Regions from separate parts of the Parafrigoribacterium soli genome, predicted to be linked through region 1. Evidence: predicted binding sites of a transcription regulator. Region 1 holds the regulator's gene; the other holds the start of a gene.
The links. Region 1 encodes LexA, which represses DNA repair genes until DNA is damaged. Its sites were predicted from a motif close to TCGAACANNTGTTCGA; they were not measured.

Region 1 (4,870 bases):
CTGCATGCCCGCACAGATGCCGAGCACGGGCCGTCCCCCGGCCAGTCGCCTGTCGATGAGCTCCGCCGCGGCGACCGGGGCGAGGCGTTCCATGACGGCCGCGAAGGCGCCGACTCCGGGCACCACGAGACCATCGGCCTCGAGGATGCGCGCACGATCCGCGCTCAACTCGACGCGAGCACCGGCGGCCTCGAGAGCCTTCGCTGCCGAGTGAACATTGCCGCTGCCGTAGTCGAGGACCACGACGGATGGAGAGGTCACGACTACAGAGCACCCTTGGTCGACGGGATGCCGCTGACGCGAGCATCCGGAGCGACGGCCTGACGGAACGCGCGTGCGAAGGCCTTGAACTCCGCCTCGGCGATGTGGTGCGGATCGCGACCGCCCAGGACCGTGACGTGCACCGTGAGTCCCGCATTGAACGTGATGGCCTCGAACACGTGACGAACCATCGACCCCGTGAAGTGGCCACCGATGAGGTGGTACTGAAAGCCGTCGGGCTCTCCCGTGTGCACGAGGTACGGCCTCCCGGAGACGTCGACGACGGCCTGCACGAGAGCCTCATCGAGCGGCACGAGTGCATCGCCGAACCGCGCAATACCCGCCTTGTCTCCGAGCGCCTCGCGAATCGCCTTGCCCAGCACGATGCCGATGTCTTCGACCGTGTGGTGCACGTCGATATCCGTGTCACCGCTCGCCTTGACCGTGAGGTCGACCAGCGAGTGCTTCGCGAACGCGGTGAGAAGGTGATCGAAGAAAGGCACCGAAGAATCGATGCTCGATACGCCCGTGCCATCGAGGTTGATCGAGAGGTCGATGTTCGACTCGCTCGTCTCGCGCTTCAACTGGGCAACGCGTTGTGCGGTCATCGTTCAATCCTAGCCAGCGCGTCGAGGAACGCCGTCGTCTCGGCCTCCGTGCCCGCGCTCACGCGCAGGCAGTTCGGAATGCCGACGTCTCGGATGAGAATTCCCTGCTCGAGAAGCGCCTCGAAGAGTGCGTGAGGATCGTCGACCCCGCCGAACAGCACGAAGTTCGACCAGCTGCGCCACACCGGGTACCCGAGTCGCGGCAGTTCGACGAGCAGGCGGTCGCGCTGTGCCTTGATGTCATCGACCACGGCGAGCAACTCGGATGCGTGCGCGAGCGCCGCGGTCGCGGCGGCCTGCGTGAGCGCTGAGAGGTGATAGGGCAGGCGCACGAGACGGACCGCATCCGTCACAGCCGGGTCGGCGGCGAAGTAACCGAGCCTGGCACCGGCGAAGGCAAAGGCCTTGCTCATCGTGCGGGAGACGACCAGCCGTTCGCGGCCCTCGAGGAGGGTGAGTGCGGTCTGCTGCGGGTCGGGAGTGAACTCCGCGTAGGCCTCGTCAACGATGACGATGCCGCGGCTGGCGTCGTACGCGGCCTCGATCGTCTCGAGCGACAGCGGCGTGCCGGTCGGGTTGTTCGGCGAGCAGAGAATGACCAGATCCGGGTCGGTCTCACGGATGCTGCGCACAACCGTCTCCGGAGAGAGTTCAAAGTCGGCGTCACGCTGGCCTTCTACCCAGGCAGTGCCGGTACCTGCCGCGAGGATCGGGTACATCGAGTAGGTGGGCGGGAAGCCGAGGATGCTGCGGCCGGGTCCGCCGAAGGCCTGCAGCAGTTGCTGCAGCACCTCGTTGGAACCGTTCGCGGCCCAGATGTTGTCGCGGCTGAGGCCGTGACCCAGGTATGCGGCGAGACTCTCTCGGAGCGTGACGAACTCCCGATCCGGGTAACGGTTCAGCTTCAGCGTCGCGGCGGCCACCGCTTCGACGACGTCTCGCGCCACCGGCTCCGGGATGCCGTGGCTGTTCTCGTTGACATTGAGCGCAACGCGCACGGGCTGCTGAGGCGCGCCGTATGGCGCTTTTCCTCGAAGGTCGTCACGAAGGGGTAGGTCGGAGAGTGAAGCCACCACAGAACTGTACTAGCCCATTACTGCGCGGCAGGAACGTGTGACGGACTACCGCGAGTACCGCGCGGGAATCGCGAGGCGTTCGCCTGCCTGCACGTCTGCGCTGGAGAGCTGGTTCAGGTGGACGATCTCGGAGACGACATCGCGCGGGTCTGCTGACGGCGCAACGGTCTCAGCGACCTGCCACAGCGACTCCCCCGCGCTCACCGTGACGTACTGCAGTTGACCACCCGCAGTGTCGGTGGCGATGGCGATTCCTCCATTGAGCGCGAAGGCCATGGCCGCTGCGACGAGGGGGAAGGCAACGAGAAACACCAGCACACGGCGACCACGTCGCGTGAGACGCAGCCGCGGCGCCGTCTGGCGGGCATCACGGTCGCGGGCTTGGCCATACGGCGCGGTGCGGTGCAGTGCGGTTCCGTACAGTGCGGTTCCGTGCAGTGTGGATCCGTGCAGTGCGGATCCGTGCAGTGTTGCTGTGCTCATTGCCTTACCTCCTGAGAGATTCCGTATCCGACGCTCGGCCGGGAGCGCCGGATACGAAGCTATGTTCCGAACATACATTCGATTTACGCCACATTCAAGCATTACTTTCGAACTCCCTTACCTGAGAACCGCGACACACTCGAATACATGTTTGTCTATCGCCCGATCTGCGGATACAGTTTCGATTGTCTGGAGACAGCACACCAGCCACCACCGACATTGGAAAGCAGGCCTGAGATGGACGAGCTCGACACGGAGCGATCAAAGTCCGAGGGGTCGGCCCAGGTGCCCGGTCAGGCGAAGGGCGGCACTCGCAGGCGGAAGAGCCTCAGCGACAAGCAGATCGCCATCCTGGAGACCATTCAGCGCGCTGTGTCGACGCACGGATACCCGCCGAGCATGCGGGAGATCGGTGACGCGGTGGGTCTCTCCTCGCTCTCAAGCGTCACTCACCAGCTCAACCAGTTGGAACTCAGCGGCTACCTGCGACGTGACCCGAACCGACCTCGGGCGCTCGAGGTTCTGATCGAGCTCGAACCGTCTGGCGGCGTTGTTTCCGACAATCCGACGCCCGTCGGTGACGCCGCGATGGTGCCGCTCGTCGGCCGCATCGCCGCAGGCATCCCGATCACCGCAGAACAGCAGGTGGACGAGGTCTTCCCCATTCCGCGCCAGCTCGTCGGCAAGGGCGACCTCTTCATGCTCAAGGTGGTGGGCGACTCGATGATCGACGCGGCAATCTGTGACGGAGACTGGATCGTCGTGCGCCAGCAGAAGACGGCAGAGAACGGCGATATCGTCGCCGCGATGCTCGACGAAGAGGCGACGGTCAAGGTGTTCCAGCAGCGTGACGGCCACACCTGGCTGCTCCCGCGCAACAGCGCATTCGCGCCGATCCTGGGCGACTATGCCGAGCTTCTCGGCAAGGTCGTGGCGGTGCTGCGCGCCGTCTAGGAAGCCGCAATCCGGGACCGGGCGCCTGGACCGATACCGGCTGCAGGACCTAAGACGCGGAGACCGCGGGGTTCACCGCGAACGCGCGCAGCGCGGGCGCCTGCTCCTCCGTGACGAGGGCGCTCACTCGCGTGCCACCCTCTTCGTAGTCCGTACTGAGGATTGTGCTGTGGTCGTGCAGCGACGAGATCACCTCGCCGCGGTCATACGGCACCAGAAGTTCCACCCGCACGGATGGCCGAGGTACGAGTTCGCCGATGGCGGAGCGCAGCTCCTCGATGCCCTCGCCCGTGCGCGCCGAGACGAAGATCGCGTCTGGCGCGAGCGACCGCAGCAGGAGGCGCTGTTCCTCGTCGGCGAGGTCGGCCTTATTGAAGGCGACGACCTCCGGAATGTCCCTCGCTCCCAGTTCGCCAATGACGTCGCGTACGGTAGCGAGCTGGCTACCCGGATCCGGATGCGACGCGTCGACCACGTGCAGGATCACGTCCGCGTCGGCGACCTCCTCGAGCGTCGAACGGAACGCCTCGACCAGCTGATGGGGAAGGTTGCGCACGAAACCAACGGTGTCGGTGAGCGTGTACAGGCGCCCGTCATCCGTCTCGGTCTTGCGCACCGCGGTGTCGAGCGTTGCGAACAGCGCATTTTCCACGAGCGCGCCGGCCCGCGTGATGCGATTGAGCAGCGACGACTTTCCGGCGTTCGTGTACCCGGTGATCGCCACCGACGGCACCGCATTGCGATTGCGGTTCGCGCGCTTGGCCTCGCGGGCGGGCTTGAAGCCGAGGATCTGCTTGCGCAGACGCGACATGCGGGTGTGGATGCGGCGGCGGTCGAGTTCGATCTTCGTCTCACCTGGGCCGCGGCTGCCCATGCCGGCACCGGCGCCACCCACCTGACCACCGGCCTGGCGGGACATAGACTCGCCCCATCCGCGAAGCCTGGGAAGGAGATATTCGAGCTGCGCGAGCTCCACCTGCGCCTTGCCCTCACGGCTCTTGGCGTGCTGGCTGAAGATGTCGAGGATGACCGCGGTGCGGTCGATGACCTTCACCCGCACCACGTCTTCGAGAGCTCGCCTCTGGCTCGGGGCCAGCTCGCTGTCCACGATCACGGTGTCGGCGCCCGTGGCCGCCACGACATCGCGCAACTCCTGCGCCTTGCCCTTGCCGAAGTAGGTGCTGGGGTCGGGCGTCGCGCGGCGCTGCAGCAGCCCGTCGAGCACCACGGCCCCGGCGGTCTCGGCCAGGGCGAAGAGTTCACGCATGGAGTTCTCGGCCTCTTCGAGTGCACCCTGGGCGTAGATACCGATGAGAACCACGCGCTCGATGCGGAGCTGCCGGTACTCGACCTCGGTGACGTCTTCGAGCTCCGTGGAGAGGCCCGCGACGCGACGCAGCGCCTGCCGATCTTCCCGGTCCAACTGTTCGCCGTCGTTTGCGCCGTCGCCGGCGGCCGTTGCCCCGTCCTGCAGCGCCTGCGCGGAAC
Region 2 (4,870 bases), on a different contig from region 1:
GGGATCGGCGCGACCGCGCTCGAGGCCATGGCTGCGGATGAGCGGTTTGATCTTCGCGGCGAGCCACTTGCGGTACTCCTTGGGCGCGTAGGCGCCACCCGCGTAGAGCTCCCGGTAGCGGGGCACAAGCTCGGGATGCGCGTCGGCCAGCCAGAGCATGAACCACTCCTTGACGCCGGGGCGGAGATGGAGCGCGGTGTACAGAACCGAGTCGGCGCCGGCATCCCGAATCTGCCGGAGGGCGGTGTCGAGGTGCGCGCGCGTGTCGGTGAGGTACGGGAGGATCGGCATCATGAACACGGAGCAGCCGAGGCCGTGCTCCTTCGCGGCGGTGACCGTGGCGAGTCTCGCCGCGGTGCTCGGGGTGCCGGGCTCGACGGACTGCTGCAGTTCGTCGTCGTAGATGGCGATCGACATGGCGAGGTCAACGGGCACGAGTTCGCTCGCCTCGGCGAGCAGCGGAAGGTCGCGCCTCAGCAGCGTGCCCTTGGTGAGGATGCTGAACGGCGTGCCGCTATCGGCGAGCGCCGCGATGATGCCGGGCATCAGTCGGTAGCGGCCCTCCGCCCGCTGGTACGGGTCGGTGTTCGTGCCGAGCGCCACCGGATGCTTCGCCCAGCTCGGCTTCGCCAGCTCCTTCGCGAGCACCTCGGCCACGTTCACCTTCACGATGATCTCGCTGTCGAAGTCCTTGCCCGCGTCGAGCTCGAGGTAGCGGTGGGTGGGGCGGGCGAAGCAATTGTGACTGATCACCCCGTTGGCTATGAAGTCGCCCGTGCCGGTCGTGATGTCGATCATGTCCATGACTTCGCCGAGATCCTCGATGGAGACGACTTCGAGCCGCGCATTCGACTTCACGGCGAGGCCGTCCATATTCAGCTTGCGCGAGATGGCGGGCCCGGTCAGTCTGAAGAACCTCTGGCGCATGGCGAGCCCACCGGTGATTCGGATGTTCGCCACCCCGATCGAGTTGGCGGGTTCCCGCGTGTAGTCGATGGCTAGCTCATCGAGCGACTCGGCAATCTGCGCAAGCATCTCTTCCTTCTTGTTGCTGATGCGAAGGACGCCGCCGGAACAACTGCCTTCGGCATCGAATACCCCCGCCAGAAAGCCCGCGTGCCATTCGTTCGATGCCTGCGAGGTCCAGGCGATGATTCCCTCTATGCGCTCGACCGCCGCCCTGCTGGCGACACGGATCCCCTTCATGGCACGGCGCACATCCGTCTTCACTGAGAAGTCGAACGTGGTCGTCGCGACTCCTTCCTGGTCGAGGTACAAGCGACTGCGGTTGAGGACCTCCTCGTCGGCGAGCGCCAGTCGAAACTGGTGGACCACGCCCGGTCGACCAGATGAACGGATGTAGGGGTGATGACCGATGTGTGCATCCCCGCGAATCATCCCGCACAGATATCCGCGGCGATAGTCCGCCGCAAAATACTGCGGTTGTTCGCTCTCTCTGAGACCAGTGGCGCCAAAACCCATGAGCTTGTTCCGCCGTGTGAGATAGGGGCGCGTTGCAGGACCGCTCATCGCACCGGTGACGTGCTTCCACCCGCGATTGGAGAGGAAGCGGTGGTCTCCACTGGCGACGATCTCTGTGCCATCCGCGAGGGACACACGATATCCAGGCTTGCGCGTGCTCCACGTCGCGTGGACGGTTGTGCGCACGTAGCGCCGGTACGCACCGCGCACCTCGGTGCCATAGATCTCATCGCCAACTCGCACATCCCAGAGCGGTTTCTGGCGCCCGTCCGCCATCAGAATGAGCGTTTCCGGGCCCAGGCAATAGGCGCAGGCATGACTGCAGCCACGATAGGGGTTGATGGTCCAGCCGAAGGGCATCGCGTTGCTCGAGCCGGGCACGTGGTTGAGGGCGCTCTTCGCGAGCACTTCGTGAAACGTGATTCCGGCGAACTCGGGAGTCTTCACGGAGCGGACGAAGTTCGAGAGTTTCGCGAGCCCCGGCAGAGCGGAGGGCTGCTCCGCTGCCAGTTCCTGCCCGCTCCACCTCATCCCGATAGTCGAACATACGTTCGAATCTCTGTCAAGGCGCGCTACATCGTTGGCTTCCGCTGCATAACTCAGGCACAACGCGGATGCCGACGGCGCGACGCCGGCGATCACGTGCGTCCGCGTCGGATCGGCATCGAATTGCCTGAGTTACGAAGTGGTCGGATGGGGCGGGTCACGTGACGAGGGCGCCCGCGCGCAGTTCGACCCGCTCGCCCTGCCACCGGCGGCGCAACCAGCGGTCGTGGCTCGCGACGACCACCGCCCCCGGGTAGCCGCCCAGCGCATCCTCGAGTTCGGTGGCGAGCGACAGCGAGAGGTGGTTGGTCGGCTCGTCGAGGAGGAACACGTGCGGCGGCTTCGCGATGATCAGCGCGAGCGCCAGGCGCCGCTGCTGACCGAGCGAGAGCGCTGCAACCGGGCGGTCGAGGTCCCTCGGCGCGATGAGTCCGAGGCCCGAGAGCGGCAGAGCATCCGCACGCCGCTCGCCCAGCGTCGACTCGTAGATCGACCTCGGCGACGCCGCGGGGTCGGCGAAGCGCACATCCTGTTCCAGAAGGCCGACCCGCAGCCCCCTGCGACGGTTCAGGATGCCCGAGTCGAGCGAGAGTCGCCCGGCCAGCACTCCGAGCAGGGTCGACTTTCCTGCGCCATTGGCTCCGGTCACCAGGATGGAGCTCTGCGACGCGACGCTGAAGGCCGGCACGGTCAGTCGGGAGCCGACCACGGCATCCGTCAGCTGCAGCAGAAGCTCGTCACCGAGCACCTGCGAACCGTGCGGGATGCCCGCGAAGCTGAGCACGGCGCTCGGCTTGCGCACCTGGGTCGCCTCGAGCTCCTCCAGCCGGGTGCGCGAGTTGCGCACCCGGCGGGCGATCTGCCCCTGCACCTTGTCGCCGCGCACGCCGAACGCCATCTTGTTTCTGTCGCGCATCGGCCGGTCGTGATTGATGTCGCGCGAGGTCACGTCGACCGAATACCTGAGCCGCTTGAGTTCCTGTTGTTCGTCCGCGAACTGCGCCTCCCACAGCGCGCGTTCCGCCGACTTCTGCGCGAGATACGCGATGTAGACGCCGCCGGGTTCAGCGGGCGGGTCGCCCGCAGAAGCCGCTTCCCCCGAGCCTGAGGCGCCGAATCGCGTGGTGCCGCGCCGCGACGGGTCGAGGTCGACGAGCTCCGTCGCGACCTCGTCGAGGAACGCGCGGTCGTGGCTCGCGAACACCACCGGCCCGTGCCAGCCCAACAGCTGCTCGCGAAGGAAGCCTGCGGCCTCGTCATCCAGGTGGTTGGTGGGCTCGTCGAGCAGCAGGGCGGTCGGGCGGCGCAACAGCAACGCGGCCAGCGCCAAGCGCGAACGCTGGCCGCCGGAGACCTGGTCGAGCCTGCGGTCGAACGGGATGCCCTCCACCCCGAGCCCGGCGAGAATCTCGTCGCGTCTCGCCTCTACCGACCACACCTCGGCGAGCTCCGCGGCATCGAGTGCCCGGGCGTAGCGATCGGATGCGGCCGCGGGGTCGACGGCGCCGTGCGTCGAGGCCGCCTGCCCGCGGTCGTCACCCTGTGTCGCGAGCGCGGCAGCGGCATCCTCGAGTTCGCGCTCGATCGCCCTGACCTCGGCGAGCGCGTCTTCGATCAGGTGCGCAACAGTCGCGCTCGCAGCGAACTGCACCTCCTGCCAGAGGAAGCCGGTGCGCTGCGGCGTGCGTACGCTGCCTGCGCCCGGGCGCTCACCTCCGGCCAGGATGCGCAGCAGCGTGGACTTGCCCACGCCGTTCTCCCCGATGAGACCGAGGCGATGGGAGGCGTCGACGACGAGCGAGACGTCGGTGAGCACGCGGCGCTCACCGTAGCTGTGGGAGACTCCGTCGACGCGGAGGTGATTGATGTCGGCGTGCTGATGCGTAGTGGGGTGCTGAGCCATTGCGGCCGCCCTTCTCGAGAACGAGCGTTCCCGCCGGGCGTGTGCACATGAAGCAGCCAAGCGCCGAATGACGCGAGAAAGAGCCGGCTACGGTCCATGGGCGCCTCGGGCGCGGGATGGAAGGGTCGTTACAGCTTCATAGCGTGAACGAGAGTAGCACAGGGGCTCTGGGCGCGTGTCGGGTTGGTTAGCTGTCGAGACCGGAACGGGCGGCACTCATCGCTCGGAAACTGTTGCCCCGCGGGGGTCTCGATAACGCTCGTGCCTCGCTACTCGACCAACGCGTGTTTCGTGGGTCGAGCCTGTCGAGACCGAGGCGGCGTGTCAGGTACTGCGCTCGATCCGTTCTACCCAGTGCGTTGGAGTTGTTCGTGTTGCAGGTCGTGAAGAGCTGCGCTCTTCTAGGAGGTGGTGGTACCGGCAGAGCAGGATTCCGTCGGCGATGTTCGTCTCGCCGTGGTCTCTGGCCCAGTGGTTGATGTGGTGGGCTTCGCTCCAGGATGCGGGGCGGTCGCAGTCGGGCCAGCGGCATCCGCCGTCTCGGGCGGCTAAGCCGATGCGTTGCCGGGCGGTGTAGAGGCGTTGCTCCCGGCCAAGGTCGACGCATTGTCCGTCGCTGTCGAAGACCACCGGCACGACACCGCTGGTGCACACGGCCCGGTCGATGGTTTCGATCGAGACCGGGGCGTGCTGGCCTTCAATTCGACCGTGACCGGTGCCGGACTCGAGGGTGCTTCGGGTGACGAGCATCCGCACGGCGGGGCGGCGGGAGCCGAGGACGTTGCGTGCGGCGGTCTTCTCGTCAGTGCTGGCGCCAATCCGGAGGACGGCCATGATGCCGTCGAAGGCGAGTTGCTCGAGCGTGCGCGGGTCCGCTTCGATCGCGTGATTGCGGGTCGTATCGCTGAGGTCGACCATGCGCGGCCCACCACGACGCGG

Region 2: the regulator LexA is predicted to act here: its motif matches at 2,022-2,037, upstream of ABUA37_RS12760 (intein-containing Rv2578c family radical SAM protein).

What each region holds. Positions count from the first base shown of each region.
Region 1 covers NZ_JBELNZ010000002.1:456,152-461,021, forward strand. Annotated here, with positions in the region: gene hisH (imidazole glycerol phosphate synthase subunit HisH) at 1-261, opposite strand, end outside; gene hisB (imidazoleglycerol-phosphate dehydratase HisB) at 264-869, opposite strand; gene ABUA37_RS06400 (histidinol-phosphate transaminase) at 866-1,942, opposite strand; gene ABUA37_RS06405 (LysM peptidoglycan-binding domain-containing protein) at 1,991-2,428, opposite strand; gene lexA (transcriptional repressor LexA) at 2,666-3,382, shown strand; gene hflX (GTPase HflX) at 3,432-4,870, opposite strand, start outside.
Region 2 covers NZ_JBELNZ010000004.1:305,719-310,588, forward strand. Annotated here, with positions in the region: gene ABUA37_RS12760 (intein-containing Rv2578c family radical SAM protein) at 1-2,013, opposite strand, end outside; gene ABUA37_RS12765 (ABC-F family ATP-binding cassette domain-containing protein) at 2,186-3,931, opposite strand; gene ABUA37_RS12770 (HNH endonuclease signature motif containing protein) at 4,256-4,870, opposite strand, start outside.